Regions from separate parts of the Rhizobium indicum genome, predicted to be linked through region 3. Evidence: predicted binding sites of a transcription regulator. Region 3 holds the regulator's gene; each other region holds the start of a gene.

Region 1 (7,370 bases), 1.6 Mb from region 3:
TCTACCAGGTCAAGAGCAAGCGCAGCAGCGGCGTCGAATTCTTCTCGGCCGAGCACGAGAAGATCCTGACGCAGCGCCACCTGATCGAACTCGAGCTGCAGGCGAACGACTTCGCCAAGGAATTGAAACTCGATTATCAGCCGATCGTCGAGCTGAAGAGCGGCCGCGTCGTCGCTTACGAGGCGCTCGCCCGCTGGGACAGCGCCCGCTTCGGCCGCATCAGTCCAGACGCCTTCATCCCGGCGGCCGAGCGCACGGCCGTCATCGGCCGCATGACGCGCATTCTCTTTGCCAAGGCGCTCGAAGCGCTGGCGATCATTCCACGGCATCTGAGGCTGTCCTTCAATCTCTCGGCGCGCGATATCTGCGACCACGAGACCTCGATGGCGCTGCTGGCCATGATCACCCGCTCCGGCATCGATCCCAGGCGCATCGAATTCGAGATTACCGAGACGGCACTGCTCTCCGATTTCGACACCGCCGACCAGGTGATCACTATGCTGCGCGCTGCTGGCATCTCGATTGCGCTGGACGATTTCGGCACCGGCTATTCGAGCCTCAGCCATATTCATCGTCTCGGCTTCGACAAGCTGAAGATCGACAAGTCCTTCGTGATGAATTTCGATCGTGACGCCCGTTGCATGAACATTACCCGCTCGGTCGCCAATCTCTGCCAGAATCTCGGCATAGCCTCCGTCGCCGAAGGCGTCGAAAGCGAAGAGATCGCCGAGGGATTGAAGGCGATGGGCGTTCGTCTGGCGCAGGGCTATCACTTCTCGCGGCCGCTGCCGCTGGAACTTGCCATCGATTACGCCGCCCGGTGCGAGGCCGAAGCCTCCGCCCGCAATTCGCTGTCTGCCTGAACCGACCTTAAATCGACTGGAGCGATGCGTCATCGTCGTCTATTCATGGTCGCAACAGATGAGGTGAACCATGCAGGACGGCGAACGGGCAGGCGATGTCATCATTGAACGGCGGGGTACCGCGGGCGTCATCCGGCTCAACCGGCCGCGGGCGCTGAACAGCCTGACCCTGCCGATGATCCGGGCGATCACTGAAGCCCTTCACGATTTTGCCGGTGATTCCGAGGTGGCAAGCGTCGTGGCGACGGGAGAGGGCGAACGCGGCTTCTGCGCCGGCGGCGATATCCGCGCCCTGCATGAGAGTGCCCGCGCCGGCGATGGCCTCGCCGGAAACTTCTGGCGCGAGGAGTTCCGCCTGAACCATATGATTGCCGCCTATCCCAAACCCTATGTCGCGCTGATGGACGGCATCACCATGGGCGGCGGCGTCGGCCTGTCGTCGCACGGCCGCCACCGCATCGTCACCGAGCGCACACGGCTTGCCATGCCCGAAACCGGCATCGGCTATGTCCCGGATGTCGGCGCCACTTGGCTGCTGCCGCGCGCACCCGGCGAAGCCGGAACATGGCTCGGTCTCACAGGGCTCGATATCGGTGCCGCGGACGCGATCCACGCCCGCCTTGCCGACCTTCAGATCGCTTCGTCGCGGCTCGGCGAGGTGACCGATGCTCTCTCGAGCCTGCCGCGCGGCAGTTCATCCAGCGATGTCGATGCCCTGCTGCAGGCGCTTTCTGAGCCTCAGGGAGAAAGCCGGCTGCGACAGAACGCGGCGGTGATCGATCGCGCATTTGGTTTCGACAGCGTCGAGGAAATCCTGGCAGCACTCGCCGGGGAGGAAGGCGAATTTGCCGCCGAGACGCGCCGAGTGATGCTGACGCGTTCACCGACCAGTCTGAAGCTCGCTTTGCGGCTGCTCAGGGCCGGCCGCCGCAGCGCCTCGCTTGCCGAATGCCTCGGCCGCGAACTCGGCGCCTGTCTGCAGATGCTTGATAATCCCGATTTCTTCGAGGGTATCCGCGCCGCCGTCATCGACAAGGATCGCAATCCGAAATGGTCGCCGGCCTCAGTCGAGGCTGTTGAAGCAGCAAGGATCAAGCATTTCCTGAAACCGGCCGAGCCGCCGCTTTCACTCTGAACGCTATCCAGTTATCGCCACATGCCGCGCATGCGGGCGCCGACATCGATGCGCACCTGCCGCGCCTGCGCTTGAGCGGCAGTCTGCGATTTCACCTGCGGCCAGCTGCAGGCCTCGAAGAACTGCAGCAGGGTCGCGGGAATGAAGCGGCTGCGTGAGGCATAGACATGCCGGTCGCCCTGCGAGTTCTGCCCATAGGTGAAGAAGCGTTGCGGCACGACGAGGTCGAGACCATCCCGGGCGCGCGTCATGGCGACGTAGAGCAGGCGGCGTTCCTCTTCGATTTCGGCGGTGGTGCCGACGGCGAGATCGCTCGGTATGCAGCCGTCGACGACGTTCAGCATGAAGACCCTCGTCCATTCCTGGCCCTTGGCGGAATGGATGGTCGACAAGATGAGATAGTCTTCGTCGAGAAGCGGCACGCCCGCCTGGTCGCTGGTCGCATCCGGCGGATCGAGGGTGAGCTCGGTGAGAAAGCGCTCGCGCGAGGCATAACCGCTAGCGATCTGCTCGAGCTGCAGCAGATCGGCCTGCCGCGTCGCGGCATCCTCGTGCAGCCGTTCCAGATGCGGCGCATACCATTGCCGCGCCAAACCGATCTCTGCCGGCCAGCCGGCCTTGCCGGTCTTCAGCTCCTGCAGCATCGAAACGAACATTGTCCAGTCCTCACCGGAGCGCGGCGGCGCCGGCATGGAGCCAAGAGCAGTAATCGGGCTGGCATCCTCGGCCATCAGGTCGAGCGTCTTCTGCGCCGTCGACGGCCCGACGCCCGGCAGGATCTGCATCAGCCGGAAGCCCGCCACACGGTCGCGCGGGTTCTGCGCGAAGCGAAGGGCGGCCAGCATGTCCTTCACATGCGCGCTGTCGAGAAACTTCAGCCCGCCGAACTTGACGAAGGGAATGTTGCGCCGGGTCAGCTCGACCTCCAGCGGCCCGCTGTGATGCGAGGCGCGGAAGAGCACGGCCTGCTGTTTGAGCGTGAGGCCTTCCTCGCGGTTGTCGAGCACCATGTCGGTGATGTAGCGCGCCTGCTCGGCCTCGTCGCGCACCGTGACCAGGCGCGGCCGCTCGGACGATTGCCGCTCGGTCCAGAGGTTCTTGGTGAAGCGCTCCGAGGCGAGATCGATGACGGCGTTGGCGGCGGCGAGGATCGGCTGCGTCGAGCGGTAGTTGCGGTCGAGCGTGACGATATTGGCGGCCGGGCTGAAGGCGGCGGGAAAATCGAGGATATTGCGCACCGTCGCGGCACGGAAGGAATAGATCGACTGCGCATCGTCGCCGACGACGGTCAACCCCTGGCCGCCGGGTTTCAGCGCCAGCAGGATCGAGGCCTGCAGCCGGTTGGTGTCCTGATATTCGTCGACCAGCACATGGTCGAAGCGGCTGCCGATATCCTCGGCAATCATCGCTTCGCCAACCATCTGCGCCCAGTAGAGCAGCAGATCGTCGTAATCGAGCACGTTCTGGCTCTGCTTGGCCTCGACATAACAGGCGAAGAGTTCGCGCAGCTGTTTCTCCCACGTCGCGCACCAGGGAAAGACGTCGCGCAGCACAAGGTCGAGCGCGGTTTCCGAATTCACCGCCCTGGAATAGATGGCAAGGCACGTGCCTTTTGTGGGAAAACGGCTTTCCGTCTTCGAGAAGCCGAGGTCGTGCCGGATCAGGTTCATCAGATCGGCACTGTCTTCGCGGTCGTGGATGGTAAAACCAGGATCCAGACCGATCTGCTCCGCATAATCGCGCAACAGCCGCGCGCCGATGCCGTGGAAGGTGCCGGACCAGGACAGCGCGTCCGCCATCACGCCGGCATTCGAACCAAGCACATCGCGGCAGATGCGCTCGACACGCCGCGCCATCTCGGCCGCTGCCCGGCGCGAGAAGGTCATCAGCAGGATGCGGCGGGGATCAGCGCCTTTGACGATGAGATGGGCGACGCGATGCGCCAAGGTATTCGTCTTGCCCGAGCCGGCGCCGGCAATGACCAGCAGCGGCCCGGCAATATGGCTGCCGTCGATGAGCGTGCCGTGCTCGACGGCCATGCGCTGCTGCGGATTGAGCTTTTCGAGATACATCCAGCCGTCCGGTCGGGCTCCCGCAGAATCACTGGGGAAAGATTAGATGTTCCTTGAATGTTCGCGATTGCCGCCTCTGTCAAGCGATCTGGTGCGCTGGCAACATCTCAGTCGGGGAAATCCGGACCGATCTCGCGCCGCACCAGCTTCAGGCTGCGGTCGGGCTGAAGAATATAGGTTTCCTCCACGCGCTGTCCCGTCCCGTTGTAGAACTGGTTGTAGACGGCGCTGCCGACCGGCGACTTGGCAAGCTTCGTTCGCGGCTGGCCGCCATAGGTAATGCTGCCGGGAATGGGATCCAGCGCCGGGCTATCGGCCGAGGAACAGCCGACAAGCCCGGCAAACAATCCTCCGGCCAACAAGGCAGGCAGAAGCGCTTTCATCGTCGTCATCCCTCTTTCGACTGCAGCCAGATATAGAAGCGGTGGCGCCTTTCGCCAATGGTAGCCCATGCCACCGCGCAGGTATCGCTGTCGAGCAGGCTCTTCTTTTCCGGGGGACGCAACGAATGCGTCGCTGCGGCGTTAACAGACATCAACCAACATTAGGAAACGTTCACGGTGCTCGGCTTTCCAGCATTCACGGGGCATGGCGAGCCCGGCCGTCAGGGCCACAGCGATGCCGCGACGCGCGCCTCGGTGGAGAGCGCCCTTCAAGCGGCCGCCGATATCGAAGCCGGCGAAATCACCGTCAGCATATCGGGCTCCTATGTCATCCTGGAAGGTTTCGTGCGCCGGCGGGGTGATGTCGAGCGGGCGATCGAGATCGCCGAGGGCGTCGTCGGACGAGGCTATGTGCGTGCTCGCCTGCTGCGACGCTAATGCATGTCGCCTAAAAGTGTGCAGCGGTTTTAGGACAACGACATGCATCAAATAAAAGTCCGGCGAAGGAGAGGTTGCGCCGGTCGGCGCGCATGTCTTTACGATCCATGAAGGGAACCAAAATGCTCTCTCGGGTGTTGAAAGGCCGGACCTAAACGCTGGAGACTCTCATGCAGTTGCTTCCTCGCCTCTGGGCAACGACCTTGATAGTGGGTTGCGGTGTCTTTGCCGGCTCCGCCCATGCCTCGCTGGAAACCGGCACGAATTATTCCGCTTTGCCGAAGGACCAGATCGCCCTCAACGAATATACCGGGGCCGTCGCCTGCACACCGGTAGAACCCCACTATCTCCCCTCCTTCATTCGCGCGGCAGATGGCACGATCATCGGTGTCGGTTATGTCGAGATCGAGAATGAGAGCGGCGCGGATTGCTGAAAAAAAGGCGGTCCTGCTCGGACGAGGCTCGCCTGCGTTTCCGCAGAGGTGACGAGCCTCTAACCATCATCATGATGGCTGGTCGTCTTCTATTGATGCACCTGTACCAGGCGCAACGCCCTTTGCACCGAAACCCGGCACGCACTTGTTGCAGGGTTAAACCGAAATTAAAGCATTATCCCGTTCCGGCACGCTTGCACGCCCAGAAGGCGAAAATCGCCCAAAATTCCTTGCCGAAGTGCTAATGCAGCTTCAGCTTCGCCTCTTCGGCGGCCGCCAGAAACTCGGCTCTTGCTTCTTCCACGCTCTTGCGCCCGTCGAGCGCCGCCCGGCAGGCGCTGCGGGCCTTGATATAACGAAGCCCGCGCATACTCGGCCAGAGATCCGCCAGGCACTTCAGCGCATCGAACGGCCCATTGACCGTTCGCGCATCGGCACCTTCGAAACCAACCTTGACCGGGCTGTTCCATCTTTCAGTTGCCATCGACGCTCCTCCACGATTTTCGACAGAAACGAAGTGCAGCATCTCCCAGTTCCTCCGGGGAGACTTTGCGATAGTTAATATTCTAGCGTGATTTTTGCCGTCAGCAATGGGCGGATCGTCGCTGATGCCGCAACGAATGGTTTTGCCTCGACCCATGACAGGAAAGCCTATGGCTGCCAGCTGATGAGAAACGCTAACTTATGAGGTGTTTTCGCCGGGAGATGGACTGTCTTTTCAAGAAAACTGGTGCTGCCGAGTGGGATTGAACCACCGACCTCACCCTTACCAAGGGTGTGCTCTACCACTGAGCTACGGCAGCAGGACCAGACCGCGTAGAGCCGGGTGGCTCAATCGCGGGAACGGGGCGGCTATTGCCACAGCTTGACGGCCAGCGCAAGCAGCAAATTCCAACTTCGCGTGGATTGGCACGCAAGGGACTTTTGGATCGGCGCGAATTCGGCTAATCCTGTCGCATGAATGAAAAGACCGAAACCGGCCAGCAGAGCCGCAAAGAGGCGATCGAGGCACAGGCGAAACTGCGCCGTGAGCGCGCCGCCGAAAAGCTCAGGGAAAATCTGGGGCGACGCAAACAGCAGGTCCGAGCCCGCCGTTCCGGCCAAGCCGACGAAACAAATGGGCTGCCCGCCGCAAAATTGGACGAATCGTAATGTTCCGTCCGTCGCGAATTGAAGCGTGTCGAGAAATCCCCTAAACACCTCACTCCTTATTCCAAGGCAGAACTTTCAGGAAAGGCGGGCGCTGCCCGTAAGCGCACATGGATCGTATCAGAATCGTCGGCGGTAATGAGCTGAATGGCATCATTCCGATTTCCGGCGCCAAGAATGCCGCACTGCCGCTGATGATCGCCTCGCTTCTGACCAGCGATACGCTGACGCTCGAAAACGTGCCGCATCTGGCCGATGTCGAGTTGCTGATGCGCATCCTCGGCAATCACGGCGTCGACGTTGCCGTCAATGGCCGCCGCGAGCGCCAGGAAGATTCCTATTCGCGCACGATCCATTTCACCTGCCGCACCATCGTCGATACCACGGCTTCTTATGAGCTGGTCTCGAAGATGCGCGCCTCCTTCTGGGTCATCGGGCCGTTGCTGGCGCGCGAAGGCCATTGCCGCGTTTCGCTGCCGGGCGGCTGTGCCATCGGCACGCGCCCCGTCGATCTCTTCATCGAGGGCCTGACGGCGCTCGGCGCGACCATGGAGATCGATGCCGGTTATATCAACGCCAAGGCGCCTGCCGGCGGCCTGATCGGCGCACGCTACACCTTCCCGAAGGTTTCCGTCGGCGCCACCCATGTGATGATGATGGCGGCAACGCTTGCCCGCGGCACGACGGTCATCGGCAATGCCGCCCGAGAGCCTGAGGTCGTCGATCTCGCCAACTGCCTGAACGCCATGGGCGCCAAGATCTCGGGCGCGGGTACTGCGACGATCACCATCGAAGGCGTCACTTCGCTCTCCGGCGCCCGCCACCGCGTCCTGCCGGATCGCATCGAGACCGGCACCTATGCCATGGCCGTCGCCATGGCCGGCGGCGACGTCGTG
Region 2 (7,370 bases), 1.2 Mb from region 3:
TCTCGGCCTTGCGCTTCAGCATGTCGATATCGGCCGCCGTGTCGCGGCTTTCCGGGTGTTTTTCCGGATAGGCGGAAACCGAAATCTCGAAATCGCCGATTTCCTTCAGGCCGGCCACCAGCTCCGCCGCATTGGCATAACCGCCGGGATGCGGCTGGTAGGGCGCACCGGCGCCGCCGGGCGCATCGCCGCGCAGCGCCACGAAATGCGTCACGCCGGCCTTGCGGAACGTGTCGACTACCTGATGCGTCTCCTCCTTGGTCGCGCCGACGCAGGTGAGATGCGAGGCTGTGGCAAGCGGCGTCTGCGACAGGAACCGAGTAACGGCGGTCAGCGTCGGCGCTCTGGTGGTGCCGCCGGCGCCATAAGTCACCGAGACGAAATCCGGGTCCCAGTCCTGCAGTTCGCTGACGGTATGCCAGAGCTGCCCTTCCATCTCCTCCGATTTCGGCGGGAAGAATTCGAAGGAGACCCTGATGTTGCGGCCGCGCGCTTCGTTTTTCAAAGCCATGTCATACCCTCCCGGCAAATGTAGGTTCGGCGCCTTCGCTCGTCTGCGAAGCCATGAGACGCCTCGGATCTCGCGCGAGCCAGACGGTGACCGTCAACCCCTGCCCGCTTTGCTGACCCGGATGAAGATCGACGACCTGCTCGACGTCGAGCCCGGCCTTGCGCAACCAGTCGGACATCGCCTGGTGCGAAAAACCGAGACGGACATGCGCATGCTCGTCGCGGAGATATTCGAGCGTGTGCGGCGCAAGGTCGATGACCACGAGCCGGCCGCCCGGCCGGAGCATGCGCGCCGCTTCCGCGATCGCAATCTCCGGCTGATCGAAGAAATGCAGCACCTGATGGATCGTCACCAGATCGAAATCCTGTCCCTCGAAAGGCAGGTTCAGGATATCGGCGTGGCGCACGGTGGCCTTGGTGATGCGGGACTTGTCGAGATTGGCGCGTGCCACGCTCAGCATGTCGCGGCTGGCATCAACGCCGGTCGCCCGGCGGTAGAGCCCGGACAGGAGTTCGAGGATGCGGCCGGTGCCGGTGCCGAGATCGAGCAGCGAGTCGATCGGCTGGCTGCCGAGCAGCCGGATGACGGCAGCGTCGACCTCCTCATCGGCCGCATGCAGGCGGCGAAGCTCGTCCCATTCGGCCGCGTTGCGGCTGAAATAGGCCTGTGCCCGCTCGGCGCGCTGGTGCTTGACCTGCGAGAGCCGCTCGCCGTCGCGAAGGATGGTCGGATCGTTCTCGGAAACATGCTTCAGCAACGCCCGCACCAGCATGGCGGCCTTACCGTCCTGCTTGAGGCGGAAATAGGCCCAGGCGCCTTCCTGGTAGCGTTCGATCAGTTCGGCCTCGCCGAGCAGCTTCAGGTGGCGCGAGATGCGGGGCTGGGATTGGCCGAGAATTTCGGTAAGATCGGTCACCGTCAGATCGCCGCCGTCAAGAAGTGCCAGAAGACGCAGGCGCGTGGGCTCGCCGGCCGCCTTCAAGACGTCCACCAGCGCCTCCAGTCCAAGCTTCAAGGGTTCGCTCATTTTCGATCCGATCAAGATATAAAGATATCTTTATGTGATTTGAAAAGCGGTGGCAAGCGAGAATTCGCTCTCTCCACGAAATTGGCTGCTCAAATTGCGACAGAGGCAGACATGAAAAAGCCCCGGCCGAACCGGGGCTTCCGAAAGCAAAAATGAGTGAAATCAGCGTGTCAGACGCTTGTGAGCCTGGCTGCCCGGGTTAAGGGCGTCGGGGCCGAGACGGCGAACCTTGTCCTGTTCATAATCCTCGAAGTTGCCTTCAAACCATTCGACATGGCCGTCGCCTTCGAAAGCGAGGATATGCGTCGCCAAACGGTCGAGGAACATGCGATCATGGCTGATGATGATGGCGCAGCCGGCAAAGTTCTCCAGCGCGTTTTCCAAGGCACCCAGCGTTTCCGTATCGAGGTCGTTGGTCGGTTCGTCGAGCAGCAGAACGTTGCCGCCGGCCTTCAGCATCTTGGCAAGGTGAACACGGTTGCGCTGACCACCAGAGAGATTGCCGACCTTCTGCTGCTGATCGCCGCCCTTGAAGTTGAAGGCGCCGCAATAGGCACGGGAGTTCATGTCGAACTTGCCAAGCTTGATGATTTCGGCGCCGCCGGAGATTTCCTCCCAGACCGTCTTGTCGGCCGCAAGGGTGTCACGGCTCTGGTCGACATAACCGAGATGCACGGTCTCGCCGATGCGGATCGAACCGCCATCCGGCGTTTCCTGGCCGGTGATCATCCTGAATAGCGTCGTCTTACCGGCGCCGTTCGGGCCGATGATGCCGACGATGCCGCCTGGCGGCAGCTTGATCGACAGGTCGTTGATCAGCGTACGGCCCTCGAAGCCCTTGGTGATGCCGTCCATCTCGATGACCACCTGGCCGAGGCGCTCGCTGACCGGGATGATGATCTGCGCGTCGCCGGGACGCTGCTTCTCGGCGGCATCCACCAACTGCTCATAGGACTTGATACGCGCCTTGGATTTGGCCTGACGAGCCTTCGGGCTGGAAGCGATCCATTCCTGTTCGCGGCTGATCGCCTTCTGGCGCGATGCGTCTTCGCGGCTTTCCTGCAGCATGCGCTTGGCTTTCGCCTGCAGGTAGGCCGAGTAGTTGCCTTCGTAGGGGATGCCACGGCCGCGGTCGAGTTCGAGAATCCATCCGGTGACGTTGTCAAGGAAGTAGCGATCGTGGGTAATCATCATCACGGCGCCCGGATAGTCGCGCAGATGTTTTTCGAGCCAGGCGATGGTTTCGGCGTCTAGGTGGTTGGTCGGTTCGTCGAGCAGCAGCAGATCCGGCTGCGAAAGCAGCAGGCGGCAGAGCGCAACACGGCGACGCTCACCACCGGAAAGGCTGGTGACTTCGGCGTCGCGCGGCGGGCAGCGCAGCGCTTCCATCGCCATCTCGACCTGGCTTTCCAGATCCCAGAGGTTCTGGCTATCGATGACGTCCTGAAGCTTGGCGCCCTCTTCCGCCGTCTCGTCGGAATAGTTCATCATCAATTCATTATAGCGATCGAGGACAGCCGTCTTCGAGGCGACGCCTTCCATGACATTCTCGAACACCGTCTTGTTGGGATCGAGATGCGGCTCCTGCTCCAGATAGCCGACCGTCGCACCTTCGGCGAGCCAGGCTTCGCCGGTATACTCCTTGTCCTGACCTGCGATGATGCGCAGCACGGTGGATTTACCCGCGCCGTTCGGACCAAGGATACCGATCTTGGCATCCGGGTAGAACGAAAGGTGGATATTCTCCAGGATCTTCTTGTTGCCATAGGCCTTGTTGAGGCCGGACATATGATAGATGAACTGACGTGCCATGCTGCGCTGCTCCGGGCGGGAAACTTCGATTGTGCCGCTATGTAGGCGAAACAGCGCCTGCGGGCAACGCCAAACCCGGTTTACTCAGGATTTCCGGTCAAAAGCCCGCAGCATCGACGACGCCCTCGTCACAGCCGAACGATGTTTTTCCAGCACCCTGGATCAGATCGGCAAGCCCGGCACTTTTCGCCGATGCCGCCCCGGCGGCTTCCGAAAGCCCGATCGTCAGCTCGCTGATCATCCTGACATTGCCGGCCCGCCGGCAGCTCATCTTGACGCGGTCGCCGGCACCCGGGCCGAAGCTCTTGTCGAAAGCCGCCTTGATCGCGTCGGCCTTGACCGGCTTGCCGATATTGGCAGCGAAAAGATCGCGCACCGCCGACGCGTTGAGTGCGCCCACGAGATGCACACCGACACCGAAATAGTCGTCGGCGCTCATCTTCGTGCAGGTGCCATGCTTCACCCATTCATGCCGTTCCAGGCCGGATTGCGTGCCGGGCATCGCCTTTGCGAGCGCCGTCTTCGTCTCCGCCGCAAGCGTGACCTCCGGCAGCTTGTTCCAGTCGCCATCCTTGTCGGCGGCCTTCTGCTCGGCGCTTACGCCGCAATAATCCTGCCGCATTGGCCAAAGTCCGTGCAAGGAAAAGTTCGTCGCATCGGGACGCTCGCCGGTCTGGCTCGCACACTCGGCCTTCTTCTGGTTCGTCTGGCAAAAGGCCGGCTGCCAGCTCGCCGCCAGAATGAAGCGGGTGCGCCCGCCAGCCTCCTGCGCCACGGCGGCGCCGGCAATAACCATCGACACAGCGAACGACAAGGTACGCAACTGCATGCTGCTCATTTCAACCCCCAAAAAAAGAACAATACAGGAACAAATAAGCATCAAAATCAAAAGGCCGCAACCCTGAATCGCAACAAGGCCACAAATTGTTATCAGATAATCAAATACCCATGTTGCAATTACCCGGCGATCTGGTCTGTTGCCGCCGGGAGGATCACATGTTTTCTGAAACGCATAGGCTCGCCGTGCCAGGGGCGTCGCTGGCCTATCACCATGCCGAGGCCATCACCCCGGCACGCGGCATCCTGTTGATATCGCATGGCTTGGCCGAACATTCGAAACGATACCGCTCCTTTGCCGAGGCGATGGCGGCGCGCGGATATCATGTCTATGCCCATGATCATCGCGGCCACGGCGAGACGACGGCGCCCGACGCGCCGATCGGCCGCTTTGCCCGGCGCGGTGGGGTCGAAAGGGTGATCGGCGACGTCATCGCCATGCGCAGCCATGCGGCCTCCCGCCATCCCCGCCTGCCGGTGATCCTTTTCGGCCATTCGATGGGCGGCCTCATCGCCCTCAATGCTGCCGTCACGGCTCCGGTCGACTTCAATGCCGTGGCCGTCTGGAATTCGAATTTCGCCGTCGGCCTCGCCGGCCGCGCCGCCCAGGCGATGCTGCTTGCCGAGCGCATGCTGAAGGGCTCCGACGTGCCGAGCGGCTTGCTGCCGAAGCTCACCTTCGGCACCTGGGGCAAATCCATTCCCGGCCGCCGCACCGAGTTCGACTGGCTGTCGCGCAGACCTGATGAAGTCGACAAGTATGTCGCCGATCCGCTCTGCGGCTTTGACGCCTCAGTCTCTCTCTGGCTCGATCTCTTCGAGCTGACCTTCCGCGCGCCGCAGAAAATCCACCTCGACCGGCTGCCGCGGGACATGCCGATCCATCTCGTCGGCGGCGAAGAAGACCCGGCGACGGAGCGTGGAAAAGCCGTGCTCTGGCTGTCAAATCATTTGAAAGGCCAAGGCTTCTCCCGTATCAGCACTGAGATATATCAGGACATGCGGCACGAAACACTGAATGAGATCGGCGCGGATGCGGCGATCGCGGCCTTTGCGGACTGGTGCGACAGGGCCGTCGCAAGATCCTGAGCGATCAATATCCTGAGTGACCAATATCCTGAGTACAGGGATTTCATCATGAACAGCACCTCCGTCCGCCCCGTTTCGTCCGCCTCCGACGTGACGATGGGGCTTGTGCTGATGTTTGTCTCGGTGATGTTCTCGCCGCTCATCGATATTTTCGCCAAGCTTGCCATCGTCACAGTCCCTTCCGCGGAGATCACCGCCGGCCGCTTCGCCGTACAGGCGCTCTGCATGTTGCCGATTGTGATATGGCGGCGCAGCTTTGCCGATTTTTCCTGGCGCCAGAACCTGTTCCATGCCATCCGCGGCGCGATCATCACGGTCTCGATGATCTCCTTCGTCACCACGCTGAAATACATGGCGGTCGCCGACGCGATTGCGATCTTCTTCGTCGAGCCGATCATTCTGACGATCCTCGGCGGTATCTTCTTGAAGGAGACGATCGGCTGGCGGCGCTATAGCGCCTGCGGCGTAGGCTTCTTCGGGGCAATGCTGATCATCCAGCCGAGTTTCGAAGAAGTCGGCTACATCGCGCTTCTGCCTGTCGTCAGCGCGCTCTGCATCGCCATCTTCGTGCTGATGACCCGCGTCCTCTCGCACAAGGAGGACCCTTGGGCGATGCAGTTCCAGATGAGCATCTGGGGCCTGCTCTTCTGCGCCATCCTGCTTTTCCTGGGCCAGGGAACCGGCTCCGATCTCGATCCGGTCATGCCGGATGGCCGCGCCTGGTTCTACGTCGCCGGCGTCGGCGCCATGGCCGCGATATCGGGCATCCTCGGCGTCTATGCCTATCGCGCAGCACCAGCCTCGACGCTCGCACCGCTGCAATATTTCGAGATCGTCTCGGCGACGATCTTCGCCTGGCTGGTCTTTGGCGACTTCCCGGATGCGGTCAAATGGCTCGGCATCATGATTATCATGGCGTCGGGCTTCTACATTGTCTGGCGTGAGCGCCGCTTTGCATCGAAACCGGTATCCGGTACATCAGAGGCGACGCTGGCGCCCTAGATCTAAGCCCAGATCTAAGAACGAGAGCCCGGAGGAACATGACGGAGACCGTGACGAAAAAACCGCCGCTTGCCGGCATCCGGGTGATCGAGCTTGCTCGCGTGCTCGCCGGCCCCTGGGCGGGACAGATGCTCGCCGATCTCGGCGCCGACGTCATCAAGGTCGAAAATCCCGACGGCGGCGACGATACGCGCCAATGGGGGCCACCCTTCGTCGAGGGCGCCGACGGCGAAAATCTCTCGGCCGCCTATTACCACGCCGCCAATCGCGGCAAGCGCTCCGTCACTGCCGACCTGAAGAGCGCCGAAGGCCAGGATCTCGTCCGCCGCCTCGTCTCCACCGCCGATGTGGTCATCGAGAATTTCAAAGTCGGCGGCCTCGTCAAATACGGGCTCGATTATGACAGCCTGCGCAAGGTGAACCCGAAGCTCGTCTATTGCTCGATCACCGGCTTCGGCCAGAACGGCCCTTATGCCAGCCTCGCCGGCTACGATTACATCGTCCAGGGCATGTCCGGCTTCATGTCGATTACCGGGGAGCCGGGTGGCCAGCCGATGAAGGCAGGTGTCGCCATCGCCGATATCTTCACCGGCATTTATGCCGTCTCGGCGATCGAAGCCGCCCTGATCCATGCCCTGAAGTCAGGCGAAGGCCAGTTGGTCGACATGGCCCTGCTCGACGTGCAATCGGCCGTGCTCGCCGATCAGAACATGAATTACCTGGTCTCCGGCGAGGCGCCGACCCGCCTCGGCAATGCCCATCCCAATATCTCGCCCTATGAGGTCGTGCCGACGGCGGATGGTTATCTCATTCTCGCGGTTGGAAACGACGGCCAGTTCCGCCGCCTCTGCACCATCCTCGGCCTGGAGGCCATCGCGAGCGACGAGCGTTTCGCCACCAACAAGGCACGCGTCGGCAATCGCGCCGAAGTGCGCCGCCTCATCTCCACCGAGACGCTGAAATGGCAAAAGGCGGATCTGTTGAAGGCCTGTGAAGAGAACGCGGTTCCATCAGGCGCGATCAATACGATCGAGGAAATGTTCGCCCATCCGCAGGTGCAGGCCCGCGGCCTGCGCATCGACCTTGCGGATG
Region 3 (7,370 bases):
CAGTTGGTGGCGACCGCGAGATCGGCGATGGTCGAATCTTCGGTCTCGCCGGAGCGATGGGACATGACGGCGGTATAGGCCGCCTTGTGCGCCGTGTTGACGGCATCGAGCGTCTCCGTCAGCGTGCCGATCTGGTTGACCTTGACGAGGATCGAGTTGGCGACACCCATGCGGATGCCGTCGCGAAGACGGGCAGAGTTGGTGACGAAGAGATCGTCGCCGACGAGCTGAGTCTTCTTGCCGGCCAGGTCGGTCAGCGTCTTCCAGCCATCCCAGTCGTCTTCGGCCATGCCGTCCTCGATCGAGATGATCGGATACTTGGCGGCGAGCTCGGCCAGATATTCGGCCATGGCGCCCGATTCCAGCGTGCGGCCTTCACCTTCGAGAACGTATTTGCCGTCCTTGAAGAATTCGGTCGAGGCGCAGTCGAGGCCGAGGCACATGTCGTCGCCCGGCTTGTAGCCGGCTTTCTCGATCGACTTCATGATGAAGTCGAGGGCCTCGGGCGCGCTCTTCAGGCCCGGTGCGAAACCGCCTTCGTCGCCGACATTGGTGTTATGGCCCTGCGCGGCAAGTTCCTTGCGCAGCGTATGGAAGACTTCCGAACCCATGCGCACGGCTTCGGCGATCGAATCGGCGCCGACCGGCAGAATCATGAATTCCTGGAAATCGATCGGGTTGTCGGCATGAGCACCACCATTGATGATGTTCATCATCGGCACCGGCAGAAGGCTGGCGGAAGCGCCACCGACATAACGGTAGAGCGGCAGGCCGGACGCCTGGGCCGCAGCCTTGGCAACGGCGAGCGATACGCCGAGGATGGCGTTGGCACCGAGGCGCGACTTGTTCGGCGTGCCGTCCAGCTCGATCATGATGTTGTCGATCTGGATCTGGTTTTCGGCGTCGATGCCGCCGATCGCGTCGAAGATCTCGGTGTTGGCGGCTTCGACCGCCTTTTCGACACCCTTGCCGAGGTAGCGCTTGCCGCCGTCACGCAGTTCGACCGCTTCATGCGCGCCCGTCGAGGCGCCCGAGGGAACGGCCGCGCGGCCCATGCTGCCATCTTCGAGATAGACATCGACTTCGACGGTGGGGTTGCCACGGCTATCGAGAATCTCGCGGGCGATGATATCGGTGATTGCAGTCATGGGTTCTTCCTGCTCGGTGGGTGATAAATGGTTCGAAACCTGTCTTAGTCGAAGGCGTGCAAATTACAATGCTGCAATAGCCTTCGGACCAGCGTTCGGATGTGGCCTATAGCACGATCATGTCAGACTGTTGAACGTCAAGCTGAACCTTAGGCCTTGGCGACCGCATCGAAGGCAAGCAGCTTTTCGAGAAGCCGCGGCATGTCCTTGAGATAGACCATGTTCGGGCCGTCGGAAGGGGCATTGTCGGGGTCCTGATGGGTTTCGACGAAGACACCAGCAATACCGGCAGCCACAGCGGCGCGCGCCAGGGTTTCCACGAATTCCCGCTGACCGCCGGAGGATTCGCCCTGGCCGCCCGGCTGCGCCACGGAATGGGTCGCATCGAAGATAACGGGCGCGCCCATCGCCGCCATGATCGGCAACGAACGCATGTCGGAAATCAGCGTATTGTAGCCGAATGAGGCGCCGCGCTCGCACAGCAGCACGTTCGGATTGCCGCTGGCATTGAGCTTCTTCAGGACGTTCTTCATATCCCAGGGAGCGAGGAACTGGCCCTTCTTGACATTGACGACGCGGCCGGTCTTGGCGGCGGCGATAAGAAGGTCGGTCTGGCGGCAAAGGAAGGCCGGGATCTGCAGGACATCGACGACCTTTGCCACCTCCCCGCATTGCTCGGCGGTATGAACGTCGGTCAGGACGGGAAAGCCGAATTCCTTCTTGAGGTCGGCAAAGACCTCCATGCCCTTTTCGATCCCGATACCGCGTTCGGCCGAAAGCGAGGTCCGGTTCGCCTTGTCGAAGGAGCTCTTGTAGACGAGGCCGATGCCGAGCTTTCCGCAAAGCTCTTTCAGCGTGCCGGCAACCATGAAGGCGTGGTCGCGGCTCTCCATCTGGCAGGGACCGGCAATCAGCGACAGGCGGCCGGTATTGGAAAAAGTGACCTGGCCTTGGCCTTCGCCGATCCTGACTTCGGAATTCGTATCAGTGCTCATCGTGTTTCCTCGAAGGCGAAGAGCGTGCCCTGCCCGGGCGCGCGCTTCACCAGAATGCGATTGTTCTTGCGCGTGTATGTCACCCCGTTAGCAGCCAAATGCGCTTCTGTCACGGCAAGATCGGCGACAGTGAAGAGGATTGCCCGGCCGCGCAGGCCGCGATCTGCGGATGAGCCGGCGATGTCGAAATAGGCCTCCAGCCCTTCCGGCGTCATCAGGCTGATTTTCGCATTCGATGCTGCGATATTGACGCCGAACCCGGTCTTCTCGACTGCCGATTGCGCCACGGCAAGGCTGACGAAGGCAGCGAAGGCGGCCGGCTCCGGCGTGCAAAGCGCGATCTCGATTAGGCCGGTGACGCCATTGGCATGCGTCTCCAGCGCGGCGCGGTCAGCCGGCAGCGTGACGCGCTCGACGGTGAAGAGCAGGAGATCAGGCGCGCGCAGGTCGCCGGCGAAAGCCAGCTTGAAGCCGGCAATCGTCTCGGAACCGTCCGGCATCGTCATCGGCCGGGTGAACTGCAGCATCTCGCCGGCGCTCGATCCGTTGCCGACGAAATTCTGATGATCGATGCCGGCATCCTTGCTGCCGAAAGCCAGCCCCGAAAGCCCCTCCTCGCCACAGCGGAAGCGAAAGGCCTGGTTGCGGGCGGTGAAGACATTGCCTTGCCGCGCTGATGCCTCGCTCTCCTCGACGCTCGCAATTCCGAGCGGCTCCAGATAGGTCTTGTCGGCAAAGAAGACGCAGGCATTCTCCGTTCCGAAGGGATGGCGCGCATCGGCGGCAACGGTGAAGCCGAGCTTGCCGAGCCTCTCGCGCGCCAGATCGATATTGACGACCGGCAGCACGACATGATCCAGCGGGTGCGGTTTGGCGGAGTGCTCGTTCATGATATCCCCCTCTCCTAACACGGCAGAGATGTGTGAGAGTGCCGCCCAAGGCAAGACTTGTGTGCCAATCCGGCGAATGAAAATAAAAATCTCAACGAGTTGGCGCCAAGTTTTACGGAAATTTAGCTACTTGCGGAACACATATGGAACATATAGTGTCTGTTCTGGATTTGTTTCAATCACGAGGTCACAACGTCGATGCTCACGCGCAAACAACAGGAGCTTCTCCTTTTCATTCATGAGCGCATGAAGGAATCCGGCGTTCCGCCATCTTTCGACGAAATGAAGGATGCCCTGGACCTCGCCTCCAAGTCCGGGATTCATCGCTTGATTACGGCGCTGGAGGAGCGAGGCTTCATTCGCCGCCTACCGAACCGCGCCCGCGCGCTTGAGGTCATCAAGCTTCCGGAGGCCTACAGCCCCAGCATTCAGCCCCGGCGCGGCTTTTCGCCGAGCGTCATCGAGGGCAGCCTCGGCAAACCTCAGCCGGTCACCGCCCCTGCTCCCGCAAAGCCCGTCGCCGACAACGGCAACTCGGTCTCCGTGCCGGTCATGGGCCGAATCGCTGCCGGTGTGCCGATCTCGGCGATCCAGAACAATACCCACGACATCGTCGTTCCGGCCGACATGCTCGGCTCCGGTGAACATTATGCGCTGGAGGTCAAGGGCGATTCGATGATCGACGCAGGCATCTTCGACGGCGACACCGTGATCATTCGCAACGGCAGCACCGCAAGTCCTGGCGACATCGTCGTTGCTCTCGTCGACGACGAAGAAGCGACACTCAAGCGCTTCCGCCGCAAGGGCGCCTCGATCGCGCTGGAGGCCGCCAACCCGGCTTACGAGACCCGGATTTTCGGGCCGGACCGTGTCAAGGTTCAGGGTAAACTCGTCGGTCTCATTCGCCGCTATCACTGACATTGGCTAGGCCCGATTCGGTAAAGCTGTTGCTGCGCCAGTCATAGGCGCGATGGCGCATCCATGGCCGCGACAATGCATCGAATGCGGTTGCGACCTCCAGGCCGGCGTCCGTGAAGCGCAACTCGATGGATCCGGTCCTGCGCAGCGTCTCACCGGTGAAGAGCGTCGCACCCGAGCGGCAGCTGTTGAAGCGAAGGCGGACCGAGGTCACGACGATATCGGCCGCGTCGCATGCCGGACCGAGATAGGCGGCATTGTCGATGACGGTTACCACCTGACCATTGGCGAGCCTTGATGTGCACCAGGCCTTCTTGACGCAGGAAAAGCGGTTTGCGTCTCCGCCCGCTGTGGCCGCCCGCATCGCGGTCCTTGCTTCGTTCTGCTGATCGCGGGAAAGCCTGACGCGGCGGTCTTCTCCCTCAGGCGGGATAGCAGGACCATCCAGCATCTTCGGCGGATCATGCCTCGGCAGGACCAGCGCTCTCTGCCACTGGTCGAAGATGAAATCCGGCGGTCTTTCACGGTTGGACGCCATGGCCGCCGCCTCGACGATTGCGACGAGACTGCCATCCTCCGAAATCACCAAATCCGGCGGACGGGGACCCGGCAGAAGCAGCAGGATGAGCGTTGCGACCGCGATGATCGATGTGCCGACATGGCGCAATCGGGTGCGGAGCAGCGTCAGCAGCAGAAAGCCTGCCACGGCGACGGCGAAATACCAGGCGGGCAAGCGGCCGACGTCTATATTGCCATCCCAGCCGGACACCGTCTTTGCGACCGCGATCACCAGATCGAGGCCGAATCCCACCACCTTCCAAGGCAAAACGTCCAGGCCGAAAGGCATGAGCAGCATCGCCAGCAGGCCGGCCGGCATGATGATGAAGGAGATGATCGGCATTGTCGCGAGGTTTGCCGGCAGGCCGTAGGCGGTCAGGCGATGAAAATGCTCGATCGAAAACAGCGCGGTGGAAAAACCGCCGATCAGCGAGGTCAGGAAGATGCCGCCGAAGAAGCCCGCAACCGTAACGAATGGCCTGATGATCGGCAGCTTCAGGAAGGCGTTTTCGCGGACGCGCCGGTCCTTCCACAGCTGATAGCCCGAGACCAGCGCCAATGTCGCTGCAAAAGACATCTGGAAGCTCGGACCCAAAACCTCGGACGGCGAAATGACGACGATGACGAGCGCGGAGAGAGCGACATTGCGCAGGCTGATCGACGGCCGGTCGAAGAAGACGGCAACCAACATGATGGCCATCATGATGAAAGCGCGTTCGGCAGAGACCGCAAAGCCCGAAATCAGGAAATAGGCGGTGACAGCGATGAGCGCGCCGGCGGCAGCGATCTTCTTCGTCGGGTAGGCCTCAGCAATGCCGGGAAAGAGGCTGAGCAGCATCCGGAAGCCGACGAAAAAGATGCCGGCCGACAGCGCCATGTTGAGACCGGAGATGGCGATGATATGAGCCAGGCCGGACTGGCGCAGCGCCTCCGTCGTTTCATTCGAGATGGCACGCCGCTCGTCCGTCACCAGAGCAGCGGCGAAAGCGCCGGTGTCGCCGGGCAGGATCGACCTTATGCGGTCACCAATGCCGCTGCGCAGCCGGTAGAGCCCTTCGAGCAGCGTTTCAGCCGTCGATCTGGCAGCCTGGGGACCAGCCTGCGCATCGACCTTCGTCGGTGCACCGTAGAAGAAGCCGTTGGCGCCGATGCCATCGAAATAGGCACCGAAGGAGAAGTCGTTGAGTTCGGGAAGTGCCGGACCTGCCGGCGGCGTCAGCCGCGCCCTGCCGGTAATGATATCGCCGATCTCGAAGGCCGCGTCCGCGCCGCGGGCGATGGCGGTGATGCGTTCCGGCCGCCGCTTCAGCTCCGGTGCCTTAGTGCCGGTGACCGCAAGAATGTAGCGCCACCGCCCGCGACCATCGCCTTCGCGCCGCTCGACACGGCCGGTCACCGTGGTCGTCACTGATGAATCGAGGATCACGGTCGAAGCCCGCCGGCTCTCGAACTGCGCCGTGACCATGCCGCAGACCACGAGCGAGAGCGCCAGCAGCGTTGCCCGCACTGCCGCCCGGCTGCGGCTGGCGATGAGAACCGCCACTGTCACCGCCGACAGGCAGAGCAGTGATGCAACGAGGGAAAAATCCGATGCCGCGAGAAACCAGACGGCTGACCCAGCGCCGAGGAAGACCGGCGAAAACAGCAGCAGGCGGCCGTGGTCCGCCTCTTCGCCCAGCATGCGCATGCCGGCACGCAGCAATTGCGAGGCTGCGGCCGGCAGCCGGTGGCGCAATGGTGTCGCCGACTGCGTCCGTGTCGGCCGCGTCACCACGACAGGTGGTGAAAAACTGGAGGAGTCGGCAAGGCCTTCGCCTGCTTCCGGCCGCAATTCGACTGTCGTCAACTCCTGCATGAACCGCCCAAGCCCGGCTGCGAAGGCGGCCAGAATGCAACCTCCAATCAAATCCGGCAAGAATAATCGATTGAAATATGAGGGAAAATCGCGAGCGCCAAAAGACCAGTCGAATCATCAGCTTCCGATATGCGTGCGGCTCATCGCTGCAGTGCCTAAAAGGTGATACCGCAATGCACAAAATGCCATCACGGTAACTTGGCATTAGCTTCGCGATCATATAGCTATCGGTGAGGACGCTTAACCCCTATGGCGCTTTTATGGCGCCACCGCCATTTCGGAGGATCAGCATGACGGATCAAAGCGCTACAATAAAAATCGGTGACAAGTCTGTCGACCTTGCTGTCAAAAGCGGCACGATCGGCCCGAGCGTCATCGATATCGGTGCCCTCTACAAGAACACAGCTTCCTTCACCTACGATCCGGGTTTTACCTCGACCGCATCCTGTGAATCGAAAATCACCTACATCGACGGCGACGAAGGTGTCCTGCTGCATCGCGGCTATCCGATCGAGCAACTCGCCGAGCACGGCGACTTCCTCGAAGTCTGCTACCTCCTGCTTTACGGCGAACTGCCGACCACCGTGCAGAAGAAGGATTTCGATTACCGCGTCACGCACCACACCATGGTGCACGAGCAGATGAGCCGCTTCTTCACCGGCTTCCGCCGCGATGCGCATCCGATGGCCGTCATGTGCGGCTGTGTCGGCGCGCTGTCGGCCTTCTATCACGACTCCACCGACATCACCGATCCGCACCAGCGCATGGTCGCCAGCCTGCGCATGATCGCCAAGATGCCGACGCTTGCCGCCATGGCCTACAAGTACCATATCGGCCAGCCCTTCGTTTATCCGAAGAACGACCTCGACTACGCCTCGAACTTCCTGCGCATGTGCTTTGCCGTGCCTTGCGAGGAATATGTGGTCAATCCGGTGCTTGCCCGCGCCATGGACCGCATTTTCATCCTGCATGCCGATCATGAGCAGAACGCCTCGACCTCGACCGT
Region 4 (7,370 bases), 1.7 Mb from region 3:
TTGACGATCTCAGGATTGATGAAGACCTGCGGCTGCTTTTCCTCGCCCTCGCGGGCGATGTCGATGACGAGCACACGGCGCGGCACGCCGATCTGGATGGCGGCAAGGCCGATGCCTGGCGCGTCGTACATGGTTTCCAGCATATCGTCGGCAAGACGCTGCAGGTCGGAATCCAACCGCTCGATCGGCGTGGACAGCTGGCGGAGAACGGGATCGGGAAGAATGATGAGTGGCTTGATGGTCATGGCGTTCCCATAACCCATCTTTTCCGACTATGGAATTATCCGGCAGGCGGGGAATACGCTTTTTTGCATCCCCGCCTGGAATTTCGCCATATTCGCCTCACGCCGCCCGGCGGGCACTGGTGGCGGAACGGCCTTCCGGCCGGGCGCGGAAACGCCGCAGCAGCTCGATCAGGGTCTCCACCTCGTCCTTCAGGCGGCGGGTTTCTGCTGAAGAGTGCTCGACCATGTCCGAATTCTGCTGGGTGATCGCACCCATGTTGCGGACGGCGAGGCTGACCTCGTTGACGCCGGTCGCCTGATCGCGGGCAGCGGCGGCGATATCGGCGACGAAACGGTTGATGATGTCGATGCGGCTGATCATGTCGTTCAGCGCTTCGCCGGTGCTGGAGACGATGCCGACGCCCTGATTGACCTGCGTCGAGCTCTGCGAAATCAGGTTCTTGATCTCCTTGGCCGCTTCCGCGGTGCGTTGCGCAAGCTGGCGGACTTCCTGGGCGACGACGGCAAAACCCTTACCGGCATCACCGGCACGCGCCGCCTCGACGCCCGCGTTCAGCGCCAAGAGGTTGGTCTGGAAGGCGATCTCATCGATGACGCCGATGATCTTGGAGATCCCGGTCGAGGATTTCTCGATGCCGGCCATCGCCGAGACGGCGCTGGTGACGAGTTCGCCGGAGTTCTTCGCCTTCTCTTGCGTCTCGCGCACGGCATCCGACGCCTTCTCGGCGTTGGCGGCCGTCTGGCCGACGCTGACGGACAGCTGCTGCAGGGCGGCCGAACTCTCCTCGACGCCTGCCGCCTGCTGGGCAGTGCGCAGCGCTAGATCGTTGGTCGCATTGGAAATGACGTCGGCACCGCTCATGATATGGCCAGAAGTCTCGCGCACGGAGGCGAAGGAGTGGCTTAGCGCCCTGACGGCGCGGTTGTAATCCTCGGCCATCTGCCGGAAATTGCCCGGCAGGTCGGACGGCAGGGTGGCTTCGAGATCGCCGTTCGACAGCGCTTCCAGACCGCGGCGCAGTTGCTCCAGCGCGATCGCCTGATCGGATTCGGCCTTAGCGCGCTGCTCTTCCAAAGCGCGGCGCTTTGCTTCGAGCGTCTCGAGATAGACCGAGATGGAATAATCCATGTCGAGCATGCCTGATTTGATGACGGCCGACAATTTCTCGGCCAATGCTTTGCCCTCTCGGCGCGCGAAGATCGACGGCCACTGCTTCTCCATGATGCCCTTGACCAGCTCGGACATGACGATGGCGTAGCCGCCAATATACCAGCGCGGCTCCAGCCCGATGCGGGCGTGCGTCCGGCCGACCGCGGTCACGCCGTTGACATAGCTCTCGTCGAACGCGCCGCCGGCGAGATTGGCCCAATGGTCCTGCTGGCGCTTCTTGGCATGGCCGACATGGTTCTTATCGGCGAAGAAGCCTGCGACAGCCGGGGTCTTGGCGATCTTGGCGTAGAATTTATCGAGGGCGCCGCCGATCAGCTCTGATATGACAGGGCGCAGATCCCGCATCGACTTGCGCGCTGCCTCATCCAGTTCGATGAAATCGAGGCGCTGCCTGAGGGCACTGTCTGTCTGCTGGGCGGTCATGGAGATCTCTGTACTTGGCGCGACGCACGCGGGAAGGAATTTCTGCGCCGCAGGTTTTGGCCAATATGGTTGAGCAATCGTTAAATCGGACGGCGATTTCTTCTCCCCGAGCGAGGAAGAGCGATAGCTTGGAAGGATATTGAGGGCGGCTCATTCCGTTCACGTTTTGATCTATATCTCGCCGTTTCTTCTGTTATGCTTGCGGCATGACCATCCATACCGAATCGCTCGCCCTTGCCCTTGCTTCGATCAGCCCGACCATGCTGGCGCTTGTCGGCGGCGTTCTCGCCGCCCTCGCCCTGCTGGTGATCGTGCTTCTCCTGCGCGGCGCCAGCCTTCGCCGCGAGCAGGCGGAGGAAGCGAGCTTTCGCGCTGAGGAAAACGAAGCGCGCATGGCCGAGCTTTTGAAGATCCAGGCGGAGATGCAGGGCCGCATCGCGGCGATGACCGAGGTCTTCGGCGCGCGGCAGAGCGAACTCAACCAGACGATCAGCCAACGCCTCGACGGCATGTCGCAGCGCGTCAGCTCGACGATCACCGAGCAGACCAAATCGACGCATGAGAACCTGCAACGGCTGCAGGAGCGGCTGGCGGTCATCGATGCCGCGCAGAACAATATCCAGACGCTCGCCAAGGATGTCGTCGGGCTGCAGGCCATTCTGTCCAACAAGCAGACGCGCGGCGCCTTCGGCCAGTCCAGGATGGAAACGATCGTCGCCGACGGTCTGCCGATGGGCGCCTACGCCTTCCAGCAGACGCTGTCCAACGGTTCGCGGCCGGACTGCACGATCCGCATGCCGAACGGCGCGCCGCCGCTGGTGATCGACGCGAAATTTCCGCTCGAAGCCTGGAACGCGATCCGCGACGCCGGCAGCCCCGAAGCCGGCAAGATCGCCGGCCAGCAGTTCCGCCGCGACATGGAGGTCCATATAAGGGACATTTCCGAGAAATATCTGATCCAGGGGGAAACCCAGGATACTGCCTTTCTCTTCGTGCCGTCCGAATCGATCTTCGCCGAGATCCACGAGCACTTCGAGCCGGTGGTGCAGAAGGCGCACCGCGCGCGCATCGTCATCGTCTCGCCATCGCTGCTGATGCTGTCGATCCAGGTCATCCAGGCCGTGCTCAAGGACCAGCGCATGCGGGCGCAGGCGCATCTGATCCAGGGGGAAGTGGCGATCCTGATGGACGACCTCAGCCGCCTCGATGAGCGGGTGCGCAAGCTGCAGGGCCATTTCGCCATGGCACAGAAGGATATCGACATGGTGGTCACGTCAGCCGACAAGCTCACCAAGCGCGGCGCCAGGATCGAAGCGCTGGAATTCGAGGCCGGCGGCGGCGATGCCAAGCCTGCCCGCGACAGCGAAGCTGCGGCCAAATCGGTGGAAAGCCGCACCGGTCTTCTGAAGCTCCGGGTGGTTGACGAGGAGTGACCGCTTCGGGCAGTGTCTCGCCCGCATGAAATAGTAGGAGCATGATGTCGCTCGCATGCTCCATAAGATGGGACACATTCATGATCACAGTTTTCGGGTCCATCAACATGGATCTCATCGCCACGACCGAGCGCCTGCCGAAGCCCGGCGAGACGGTGGCCGGCAACGGCTTTGCCACGGCCGCCGGCGGCAAAGGCGCCAACCAGGCGCTGGCAGCGCGCCGCGCCGGCCGCTACGTGCATATGGCCGGCGCCGTCGGCAAGGATGCTTTCGCCGCGGAGGCGCTGGCTCTGCTTGATGATGCGGGCACCGACCTTTCTCTGATCAAACATGTCGACGGTCCCACAGGCACGGCGCTGATCCTTGTCGGCGGCGATGGCGAAAACATGATCGCCGTCGTTCCCGGCGCCAATGGCCAGGTCACGCCTGCCGATGCCGAGACGGCGATCGGCCGCATGGACGAAGGCGATATCCTGATGCTGCAGCTCGAAGTGCCGGCTGCGGCCGTCGAAGGCGCGCTGTCGGCGGCCCGCGCCAAGGGGATCACCAGTATCCTCAACCTCGCGCCGCTGATCCCAGATGCGGCCCGCCTCGGCCGGCTCGCTGATATCGTCATCGCCAACGAGACCGAGTTCGAGCGGCTCGCCGGGCAGGAGGGCATGGACGCGCAGGCGCGCGAGGCAGCCCTTGTGCATCTGCATGCGGAGACGGGCCAGACGCTGATCGTGACGCTCGGCGCCGACGGGGTCATCGCCATTCGCGACGGGTCGATTTCGAGGGCGCAGGGTCTCAAGATCGAACCTGTCGATACGGTCGGCGCCGGAGACACTTTCTGCGGCTATTTCGCTGCCAGCCTCGACGACGGCCTCGATTTTGTCTCGGCGCTGCGCCGTGCGGCGGTTGCCGGTTCGCTCGCCTGCCTCAAGGCCGGGGCGCAACCGTCGATCCCTTTGAGCGAGGAAGTCGCAGACAGGATATAGTTCGCGTCTCTTTGCGAAACGGCCGCCGGAACGCCCTGTAATTCAGGGCGTTCCGGCGATTTTCCTGGCCCCGATCGATAGAGTTTTCATTCAAATTTAAGAGATTTCCGGCGATGTTCCTCATGGCCGCCGGCGCCTCCCACTTTCTGGAATCCGGCCGTCCAAGCGGCTGCTCCATGATGGGGCGAAGCCTTTGCTCCTGCGCCGGAGAATGCCCGTTCGGCGCATCCTTGCCCGAGGACCCCATGTTCATTTTTCGCATGAAATCGCTTGCCGCGAAACTCATCGTCATCACCGGCATCGCCATCGCGCTTGTTCTCATCGTTTCGAACTTTTTCCTCATCGGCCAGACCCGGGATCGCGTCCAGACGCTGACGATGGATCAGGCCAACCTCGAGGCAAAGTCGATCGCCAATGAAATTGCGGCCAATGTCGGCGAGCTCGCCAGCGCCGCCCGCACCATGTCGGGCGTCATCGGCCGCGGCCATGAAGGCAAGTCGCTCGATCGCAAGGGCATGATCAACGTGCTGAAGGCCAATCTCGAGCAGAATGCCTTCGCCTTCGGCAGCTGGTTCTGCGAGCAGCTCGGCGCGCTTGACGGCAAGAGCACCGAGATCGCCAACAACAATGACGAAGGCACCAACAAGAACGGCGCCTTCACGCCCTACTGGTCGAAGACCAAGGACGGCGGCATCCAATATTCGACCTTCGACAATGATTATACCGCCGCATGGTGGAAGCTCGCAGCCGACAGCGGTAAGGGCGCGATCACCACGCCCTATATGGCCGAAGGAACCGACGTGCCGACGCTGCTGACCTCGATTGCCTATCCGGTCATGTCTGATGGTAAGATGATCGGCGTCGGCGGCGTCGATATTTCGCTGAAGTCGCTGACCGACAAGCTGCAGGCGCTGCATCCTTTCGGTTCGGGCCGCGTCACGCTGCTGTCGCAGGCCGGCAACTGGATCGTCGCGCCGATCCCCGAGCTGATGACCAAGGAATATGACGGCGAGGGCGCCGATATCGTCAAGTCGGCGCTGTCGAGCAAACAGCCCGGCCTCGTCAGGAACCTCACCTATGATGGCCTCGATCCCTTCGATCGCGTCGTCTATCCGTTCGCGGTCCCCGGCGTCAACGCCACCTGGGTCGTGCTCGTCGACGTGCCGCACACGGCAATCAACGCGCCGGTGCGAGACCAGACCTATATGATGATCATCAACGGGCTGATCGTGCTTGGCGCCGTCATGCTGGCGCTCTATTTCGCCATCCGCTCTTTCGTGCAGCGGCCGCTCGGCGGGCTGGTCGCCAGCGTCAAGGCGCTGAGCGACGGCCAGTATGGCGAACCGGTCGCCGCCCAGGACCGCAGCGACGAAGTCGGTTCTGTCGCCAAGGCGCTCGAAGGCTTCCGCTTCACCCTCGCCGACAGCCGCCGCCTCGAAGACGAGGCCGCCGACCAGCGGAAGGCGGCCGAGACCGAGCGCAGCCGCTCGGAATCGGAACGCCAGGAATCGGTGTCGCTGCAACGCCATATCGTCTCGATCGTCGGCGCCGGCCTTTCCGCGCTGTCGCAGGGCAATCTCAGCCACCGCATCATCGACGAATTCCCCGGCGAATACGGCAAGCTGAAACAGGATTTCAACGCCGCGCTCGCGAGCCTCGAAGAGACCATCAACACGATGAACCTCAGCGTCGCCAATATCGGCTCCGGCACCGGTGAAATCAGCAACAGCGCTTCCGACCTCGCCAAGCGCACCGAGCAGCAGGCAGCCAGCCTGGAAGAGACGGCGGCCGCGCTCAACGAGCTCACCGCGCAGGTCGATTCCAGCGCCGAGAATGCGCGCACGGCGGCCGACAGCGTCAACCTCGCCTGCCAGGATGCCGAAAAGTCCGGCGAAGTGGTGCAGAAAGCGATCGCCTCGATGCAAGGGATCGAGCAGTCTTCGACGGAGGTTTCGCGGATCATCGGCGTCATCGACGAGATCGCCTTCCAGACCAACCTGCTCGCCCTGAACGCCGGCGTCGAGGCGGCCCGTGCCGGGGAAGCCGGCAAGGGTTTTGCCGTCGTCGCCCAGGAGGTGCGTGAACTCGCGCAGCGTTCGGCCAACGCCGCCAAGGAGATCAAGACGCTGATCAACAGTTCGGCCGTCCAGGTCAAGGAAGGCGTCGATCTCGTCGGGCGCGCCGGCGGCACGCTACACAAGATCGCCGAACAGGTGATGGGCATCAACGATCTCATCCGGCAGATCTCGGCATCGGCCAGCGAACAGGCTGTCGGCCTGAAGGAAATCAACCAGGCCATGAACCAGATGGACCAGGTGACGCAGCAGAATGCAGCCATGGTAGAGGAAGCGACCGCTGCCAGCGTCGCACTCAACGACGAGGCACAGACGCTGAAGGCGCTCGCCACACGCTTCAACGTCTCGGGTTCGGGCAACGCCGCGGCCCTTGCCTCCGTCGCGCAAAAGATGCGGGCACCGGCGACTTCAGCCCTTTCGCCTCGCGCGAGCGCCCCGGCGGTCCGCCGCCCCGTTGCCCCGTCGCGCGGATCCGCTGCCGTGGCGCAGGACAGCTGGGAAGAGTTCTGATCGTTCAGCCCCTCGTAACGCAAAAGGCGCCTGGGAGATCAGGCGCCTTTTTGCATTCGAGAATTAATGCGTTATCGCGCGACGCGCGTCAGGCAGCGTTCGACGTCTGCTCTTCGTTGAGGAAGGCGTAGATCGCCGAGGCAGAATCGGTGGCGCGCAGCTTGGCGACCAGATCGTGATCGCGCAGCACGCGGGCGATACGCGACAGAGCCTTGAGATGATCAGCGCCCGCGCCCTCCGGCGCAAGCAGCAGGAACACGAGATCGACAGGCTGGTCGTCCAGCGCCTCGAAATCGACCGGCTGCTCCAGCCGGGCGAAGATGCCGACGATCGAATGGATGTTTCCCAGCTTGCCGTGAGGAATGGCGATGCCGTTGCCGACTCCGGTCGAGCCCAGGCGTTCGCGCTGCAGGATGACGTCGAAGATCTCCCGTTCGGAAAGCCCGGTGATCCTGGAGGCTCTTGCAGCCAATTCCTGAAGCAACTGTTTCTTGGAATTTACTCTGAGGGCGGGAATGATCGCATCCTGATGG

The links. The regulator LexA, encoded in region 3, represses DNA repair genes until DNA is damaged. The targets are predictions, from matches to a motif close to TGTTCNNNNTGTGTTCNG.
Region 1: FFM53_RS10165 (ATP-dependent helicase) is a predicted target of LexA. The motif match lies at 4,118-4,135, and genes of this name have one in related genera.
Region 2: FFM53_RS20730 (ribonuclease T2 family protein) is a predicted target of LexA. The motif match lies at 4,204-4,221, and genes of this name have one in related genera.
Region 4: FFM53_RS11090 (DNA recombination protein RmuC) is a predicted target of LexA. The motif match lies at 1,996-2,013, and genes of this name have one in related genera.

What each region holds. Positions count from the first base shown of each region.
Region 1 covers NZ_CP054021.1:2,040,310-2,047,679, reverse strand. Annotated here, with positions in the region: gene FFM53_RS10175 (putative bifunctional diguanylate cyclase/phosphodiesterase) at 1-863, shown strand, start outside; gene FFM53_RS10170 (enoyl-CoA hydratase/isomerase family protein) at 934-1,998, shown strand; gene FFM53_RS10165 (ATP-dependent helicase) at 2,010-4,070, opposite strand; gene FFM53_RS10160 (hypothetical protein) at 4,178-4,453, opposite strand; gene FFM53_RS10155 (BON domain-containing protein) at 4,631-4,891, shown strand; gene FFM53_RS10150 (hypothetical protein) at 5,062-5,325, shown strand; gene FFM53_RS10145 (DUF982 domain-containing protein) at 5,567-5,809, opposite strand; tRNA gene FFM53_RS10140 (tRNA-Thr) at 6,054-6,128, opposite strand; gene FFM53_RS10135 (hypothetical protein) at 6,283-6,477, shown strand; gene murA (UDP-N-acetylglucosamine 1-carboxyvinyltransferase) at 6,585-7,370, shown strand, end outside.
Region 2 covers NZ_CP054021.1:4,265,781-4,273,150, reverse strand. Annotated here, with positions in the region: gene metF (methylenetetrahydrofolate reductase [NAD(P)H]) at 1-511, opposite strand, end outside; gene FFM53_RS20740 (ArsR/SmtB family transcription factor) at 513-1,538, opposite strand; gene ettA (energy-dependent translational throttle protein EttA) at 1,701-3,350, opposite strand; gene FFM53_RS20730 (ribonuclease T2 family protein) at 3,448-4,188, opposite strand; gene FFM53_RS20725 (alpha/beta fold hydrolase) at 4,347-5,276, shown strand; gene FFM53_RS20720 (DMT family transporter) at 5,325-6,278, shown strand; gene caiB (succinate--glutarate CoA-transferase) at 6,317-7,370, shown strand, end outside.
Region 3 covers NZ_CP054021.1:483,697-491,066, forward strand. Annotated here, with positions in the region: gene eno (phosphopyruvate hydratase) at 1-1,148, opposite strand, end outside; gene kdsA (3-deoxy-8-phosphooctulonate synthase) at 1,298-2,143, opposite strand; gene FFM53_RS02325 (VOC family protein) at 2,140-3,033, opposite strand; gene lexA (transcriptional repressor LexA) at 3,232-3,951, shown strand; gene FFM53_RS02335 (ComEC/Rec2 family competence protein) at 3,932-6,364, opposite strand; gene gltA (citrate synthase) at 6,655-7,370, shown strand, end outside.
Region 4 covers NZ_CP054021.1:2,228,345-2,235,714, forward strand. Annotated here, with positions in the region: gene def (peptide deformylase) at 1-245, opposite strand, end outside; gene FFM53_RS11085 (globin-coupled sensor protein) at 343-1,839, opposite strand; gene FFM53_RS11090 (DNA recombination protein RmuC) at 2,046-3,272, shown strand; gene FFM53_RS11095 (ribokinase) at 3,353-4,252, shown strand; gene FFM53_RS11100 (methyl-accepting chemotaxis protein) at 4,498-6,837, shown strand; gene ptsN (PTS IIA-like nitrogen regulatory protein PtsN) at 6,926-7,370, opposite strand, start outside.